One region of the Citrobacter rodentium NBRC 105723 genome, then DNA from elsewhere that is predicted to be linked to it. Evidence: predicted binding sites of a transcription regulator. Region 1 holds the regulator's gene; each other region holds the start of a gene.

Region 1 (2,203 bases):
CCTGCAAATCCAGCGCCTCCTGAAAGGCGCGCAGCATCCGCTTGTAATCATTATTGCGATGCGCCGACAGCATGTGCATCTGCTGATAGCACTGGGTGATCAGGTCAACCGCTTTCTGCTGGCGCGCCAGTAGCGGGGGCAGGGCTTTTTCCGGATCGGCGTGCTGAGTCAGCATACTGTATTTGGCTTCGCAGTAGTCTGCCAGTTCACGATACAGCAGGCTCAGCGACTCGCGCAGCGGCTGTTCGCGCCACAGCCAGAACCAGAACCAGTTAAACAGCCCGTACCATAGCGTGCCCAGCGCATAGATCAGCAGCGGCTCCCAGACCGGCATATTCCCCGCCAGACTGAGGGTAAAAATCGCGGCGATCAGCGACGCGGGAAGCAGGCGGGCGTGGAGCGAACTGATTTCCGCGGTGACGCCGAGGATAAGCGTCAGGACAGTCAGAATGAGCGGCAGCGGCACCGTGCGGGCCAGCAGCAGCTGCATGATCAGACTACAACCGGCGAACAGCGACGCGCCGATTATCAGGCGTTTGAAGAAGCGTTTGTGCGGCGTATCAAGCCCGGCAATATTGCAGCAGGCGGGAACGAGGGAAAAAAGCAGGCCCAGATGGAGCTGGTCGATCAGCAGGCCGACGGCCACGGGCAAACACAGCACCAGCGTCTGACGGAGTGCGTAGTTGATCTCCGGGTGATAAATCAGTCTGCGCCACATCGGTAAAACAAAAACGGCGCGCTACCGGGGTAACGCGCCGTTTCCGACGGGATTAACGCGTGCCGTAAACGACGATGGTCTTACCGTGCGCGGAGATCAGGTTTTGATCTTCCAGCATCTTCAGAATACGACCAACGGTTTCGCGGGAGCAGCCAACGATCTGACCAATCTCCTGGCGCGTGATTTTGATCTGCATACCATCCGGGTGGGTCATGGCATCCGGCTGTTTCGCCAGATTCAGCAGCGTCTGGGCGATACGCCCGGTCACGTCAAGGAAAGCCAGATTGCCGACTTTTTCTGAGGTGACCTGCAGGCGGCGGGCCATCTGGGAAGAGAGGCGCATCAGAATATCCGGGTTGACCTGGATCAGCTGACGGAACTTCTTGTAGGAAATTTCCGCCACTTCACATGCTGTTTTAGCTCGTACCCATGCGCTACGTTCCTGGCCTTCTTCAAACAGGCCCAGTTCGCCAATAAAATCACCCTGATTCAGATAAGAAAGGATCATTTCTTTCCCTTCCTCATCTTTAATCAACACTGCTACCGAGCCTTTCACGATGTAATACAACGTTTCCGCTTTTTCACCCTGGTGAATCAGCGTGCTCTTCGACGGGTACTTATGAATGTGGCAATGAGACAAGAACCATTCGAGAGTCGGGTCTGTTTGCGGTTTGCCAAGCACCATGCGCGATTATCCTCTGTTATAAGCTGTCTCCAGAGCCAGAAAACACCGCTGTCTCTGGGGTTGCAAAAATGTGCTTCCCGCTTCCCGGGAAGAGGCTGTCAATAACGGCAGCAGCCTTTAATATGAAATCCTGTGCATACACAGTACGTCAACGCACCGTAGCATCTCGTCTGTTTTAGCATAGCTTTAGCTGTGTGTCTCCTGGTGTCTCGCTTCAGCATGACGCAGGTCGCCTTCCGTTGCGAGATTTGTCGCGGGCGCGTAATCTGTGGGGAAAATTGCAACATTGGAGTTACGAGATATGCAAGCGCGTGTTAAATGGGTTGAAGGGTTAACCTTCCTCGGCGAGTCGGCTTCCGGGCACCAGATCCTGATGGACGGCAACTCAGGCGATAAGGCCCCCAGCCCGATGGAAATGGTGTTAATGGCCGCTGGCGGTTGCAGCGCCATTGACGTGGTTTCCATTCTGCAAAAAGGCCGTCAGGATGTGACCAACTGCGAAGTGAAGCTGACCTCTGAACGTCGCGAAGAAGCGCCGCGTCTGTTCACCCATATCAATCTGCATTTCATCGTTACGGGTAATGACCTGAAAGATGCCGCAGTGGCGCGGGCGGTCGATCTCTCCGCGGAGAAGTATTGCTCGGTGGCGCTGATGCTGGAAAAAGCGGTAAACATTACCCACTCGTATGAGGTGATTGCGGCTTAGGTTTTGCGCAATCTGTAGGCCATAAGGCGTTAGCCGCCATCCGGCACACTGCCGGGGGCGCTTCGCTTGCCCGGCCTACGTTTGTAGCCTGTTC
Region 2 (2,203 bases), 2.6 Mb from region 1:
TCACTTTATTCTGTCGCCAGTAACATGTGCAGATTCACTTTGCACATTCCCTCATTCAGGTAAGTAATAAGGATATTGATATGGCTGTTGTTGGAATCGTTCACAAACTCAATACTCAGATGAATCTTGAGTTTTACGCCTCCAATCTCTATCTCCATCTGAGCGAATGGTGCTCAGAGCATAGTCTGACGGGCACCGCGACTTTTCTTCGCGCGCAGGCTCAGAGTAACGTCACGCATATGATGCGCATGTTCAATTACATGAAGAACGCCGGGGCCAATCCCGTGGTGAAAGCTATCGACGTGCCGGGAGATGATTTGCATTCGCTGGAAGAACTGTTTCAGAGAACGCTGGATGAGTACCAGCAGCGCGCCAGCACGCTTTCACGACTGGCCGAAGAAGCGCAGGCGCTGAATGATGCTTCGACGCTGACTTTCCTCCACGATCTGGAAAAAGAGCAGCAGCAGGACGGGCTGTTACTGCAAACCATCCTGGATGAGGTGCGTAGCGCTAAACGCGCGGGGCTGTGCGCGGCGCAAACCGCTCAGCATCTGCTTAACGTCGTCAATTATCAGCAGCACTAATCCCTTCCCCCTGTCACTGGCCTGCATTTCGCTTTCCGGCAGGCCAGTGGCGAACTACCTTCCTGCCTGCCGCCCCATTTCTGGCGGATCGCAAAAAAGCATTTCAAAATTTAAAACATCGGTTTATTTTAATGAGCTTCGCCCTGAGGCGTAAATTTCAGCTCAATCAGCGCAATCGCTTTCTGGATAGCACGCAGCGTGACGGGATCGGCTGCCGCAGGATGGGTGGAAAAATCGATATTCTTTAGCTGGCTGGACATTTTTTCGCGGACCTCGACCGGCGCGATCACATCAAGCACATCGAGGATCTGTTTGATAACCAGCTGGCAGGCGACAACATCGGAAACCAGTTCCTGATCGGCATTCATCGGTTGGGACATACTTTGCGCTCCTGAAAGAGTTGAAAGGTCGCCATAGTACCGATTACGCCGCAGAAACGGTAGCAATGTCTGACGCTCTGCGTAACAGATATAAAAAAACCTGCCGAAGCAGGTTTTTTTAATCAGAACATAGCGCCAGGCGGTACGTCTTTGAAAGTTTTGCAATAATTTTCGAACATACTCTTAAGGACTTTACGCAGTTTCATGGCACGACTCCAAAGGTGTTGTTATGCAGGTGTTATTTCCTATGTGCGTATAATATGACATCCATCACATAAATCAACTGTTTTGTGATGCCAATCACAATTTAAAATTAACATTTTGTTTTCATTCTGGTCTGTTTTATTGAAGAATCAACTATCTACACCATTATCAGTTCCAGTAAATTTTTATAATTTTTTTTGAATGGCAAGGACATGAAGCAAGAAAATTCAGGCGCAGAACGCAGACGGGGCATCTCTTCTGCCGCCCTGCTCGTTGCCGGCGCGTTCTTTATGGAATTTATCGACGGCACGGTGATCGCCACCGCCCTGCCGGATATGGCCAGCAGTTTCGGGGTCCAGGCGGTTGATCTGAATATTGGCATCAGCGCTTACCTGATAACCCTGGCGGTACTCATTCCCGCCAGCGGCTGGATAGCCGATCGCTTTGGCGCGCGCAAAGTCTTTACCCTCGCGCTCGCTATCTTTACCCTCGCGTCGGTGTTTTGCGGCCTTTCCACCACGCTTGAGAGTTTTCTGGCGATGCGCATTTTACAGGGCGTCGGCGGCGCGCTGATGGTTCCCGTCGGGCGCCTGGCAGTGCTGCGCACCACGCCAAAACATCAGCTTATTACCGCCATCGCCACCCTCACCTGGCCTGCGCTTGTCGCGCCGATTATCGGTCCGCCGTTAGGCGGATTTATCACCAGCTATGCGAACTGGCGCTGGATCTTCTTTATTAACGTCCCGCTGGGCCTGCTGGCGATCGCGCTGGCGCTGCGTTTTATTCCGGATATTAAAGATGACGAACGCCGCCCTTTCGATCTGCCGGGTTTTATCGCCACCGCCGTTGCAATGGTCAGCCTTGTTTATGCGATGGAGCTGCTGGGCGCACAGCATCCCAATGCAGGATTAACGATCGGGCTTATCGCGCTGGGCGCATTCAGCCTGGCGTTTTCGCTGCGCCATTTTCAGCGAACGCCCTTTCCGATGATTCGCCTGGACGCCATGCGGGTGCCGACCTTTCGCGTCACGATGT
Region 3 (2,203 bases), 1.9 Mb from region 1:
TTACCCTCTTTTTTCGGCGGAATACCTTCGAAGGTAACACGTTTATAATGTTCAACGTCCAGTGGCGTCTTGTTCTGTAAAATAAAGCGTAACTGCTGAGTTTGCCCGGGCTCCAGACGAACCACAGGCTGGGTGACAATCAGTTTTAAGCCGTTGTTATCATCCGGCAGGTCGATGATATTGGTATATAGCAGGGCTGGCGCGGCATCCGTATTTTTTACATTGATGGTGCCACTGTGCGTGGCTTCGTCAATCACCAATAAACTGGTTTCAGGAACCATACCGGCTGAATGCGCAGTAAAAGGCGTGACAATAATGGACGAAAAAATAAGTGTTGCGGATAATACTTTTTTTAGCGGCAACATACTATGAGCTCCCTGAGAATAAATATTACTATCCATGTTCTGGCGCGGAAAAATCAGCAACCAGCATAGCGTTATCCACTGATTAAGCACCCTTGCTTAATAAGGAAAATCTTATAAATACATACAGAGAATAGATGAGTGTAAACCACTAAGTAAAATTAATAAGTCTTACATGATGATTAAGGCAGGCTTAAAACGTATGTAGCATGAGATAACATTAGATTTGTTTATATTATATATTTAATAAATAAACACATCACAAAAAATAACGACTGGATATTTATAAAAAACCTCGCCGGTATAAAACAGGCGAGGTCAGTAAAAGCAGTGACGGCATTAATGAGGATTAATGCTTATTTATAGATCACGGCAGTACCGTGCAGGGTGTTAGGACCGCTGACGGAGGTAATACGGAACGATTTCGCCCCCATTTCATCGGCTTTTTGCGCCAGTTCGTCCTGTAACGACCCCAGATTTGTCCCCGCGCTTGCAGAGATAGTGCCGACTTTTTGCTGATCGGCGGGGGTGGACTGAACTTCAACGGCAGCAAAGCTGGCGAATGACAGTGAACTCAGAACAGCGGCAGCGATGAGGGTTTTAACGTTTTTCATGATAATGACCTTTGCAGATGAACAGTGTAGTTAGCATTTAATTAACGATCGATAACTAAATGATAGGTGTGATCCAGGTCACACGTCAACTATTTTTTATAATGATCGTTATATAAAACAAAAAACGGTTATTTTTCATGTAAATACATTGAAACTATTTTTCCGCTGAATGCACTGGTGAGCTGAAGCATTTATTTTTATAATGGTCATTCATCACACTCACTCAGGTACGACGGCATCATGACAACTGAACCGACAGGTTGCGTTAAAAAAAGCCGTGGCCGACCAAAAGTGTTCGACAGGGAAGCCGCGCTTGATAAGGCCATGACACTCTTCTGGCAGCACGGTTATGAAGCGACTTCGCTTGCTGATCTTGTTGAAGCAACGGGCGCAAAAGCTCCGACGCTGTACGCGGAATTCACCAATAAAGAGGGATTGTTTCGCGCGGTGCTCGACCGGTATATCGCCCGTTTCGCCGCGAAACATGAAGCGCAGCTGTTCTGCGAAGAAAAAAGCGCAGAGGCTGCTCTGGAAGATTATTTCACCGCCGTGGCGACCTGCTTTACCAGCAAAGATACCCCGGCGGGTTGCTTTATGATTAACACCTCCGCCACGCTCGCCGCTGCGTCAAGCGACATCGCGCATACCGTGAAAAGCCGGCACGCCATGCAGGAGCAAACCCTGACCCAGTTTCTGCGCCAGCGCCAGACGCGCGGAGAGCTACCGGCGCACTGTAATGTGCAGAATCTGGCGGAATATCTGAACTGTATCCTGCAGGGGATGTCGATCAGCGCCCGCGAAGGCGCCACCTTCGACAAGCTGATGCAGATCACCCGAACCACCCTGCGCATGTGGCCTGAACTGCTGAAAGCGTAATCGCCTGCCTGACCGGGGAATCGCTTCCCGGTAACTTCTTATTACGGGAACGGCACTTATCAGCTGGTGGGCGATCGTTATCAGCTTCAGCGCAGCGTCAACGTCGCCGACTCGCGTCTGGAAGGCATCAAGGTTAACTCTTATGAACTGGGCTGGCGCTATACCGGCGACAGCCTGCGCACGCAGCTGGCGGCCTATTACTCCAACTCCGATAAATCGATTGTTATTAACCGCAGCGATATGACCATCCGCGTAGAGCCTGACGATCGGCGGATTTACGGCATGGAGGGCGCGGTGGACTATTTCATTGCCGACAGCGACTGGAGCCTGGGGGCGAATTTCAACGTTCTG

Evidence for each region. The regulator CRP, encoded in region 1, controls carbon source genes, mostly activating them, when cyclic AMP is high. The targets are predictions, from matches to a motif close to ATGTGANNNNNNTCACAT.
Region 2: the regulator CRP is predicted to act here: its motif matches at 1,223-1,240, upstream of azuC (stress response protein AzuC).
Region 3: the regulator CRP is predicted to act here: its motif matches at 1,043-1,060, upstream of bhsA (multiple stress resistance protein BhsA).

Annotation. Positions count from the first base shown of each region.
Region 1 covers NZ_CP082833.1:889,594-891,796, reverse strand. The annotation lists gene K7R23_RS04250 (YccS/YhfK family putative transporter) at 1-718, opposite strand, end outside; gene crp (cAMP-activated global transcriptional regulator CRP) at 771-1,403, opposite strand; gene K7R23_RS04240 (OsmC family protein) at 1,705-2,109, shown strand.
Region 2 covers NZ_CP082833.1:3,518,805-3,521,007, reverse strand. The annotation lists gene K7R23_RS16690 (non-heme ferritin-like protein) at 81-584, shown strand; gene K7R23_RS16685 (DUF2766 family protein) at 713-964, opposite strand; gene azuC (stress response protein AzuC) at 1,087-1,170, opposite strand; gene K7R23_RS16675 (MFS transporter) at 1,381-2,203, shown strand, end outside.
Region 3 covers NZ_CP082833.1:4,329,742-4,331,944, forward strand. The annotation lists gene K7R23_RS20595 (fimbria/pilus chaperone family protein) at 1-365, opposite strand, end outside; gene bhsA (multiple stress resistance protein BhsA) at 719-976, opposite strand; gene comR (TetR family copper-responsive transcriptional repressor ComR) at 1,217-1,852, shown strand; partial or broken gene K7R23_RS20610 (TonB-dependent receptor domain-containing protein) at 1,892-2,203, shown strand, end outside.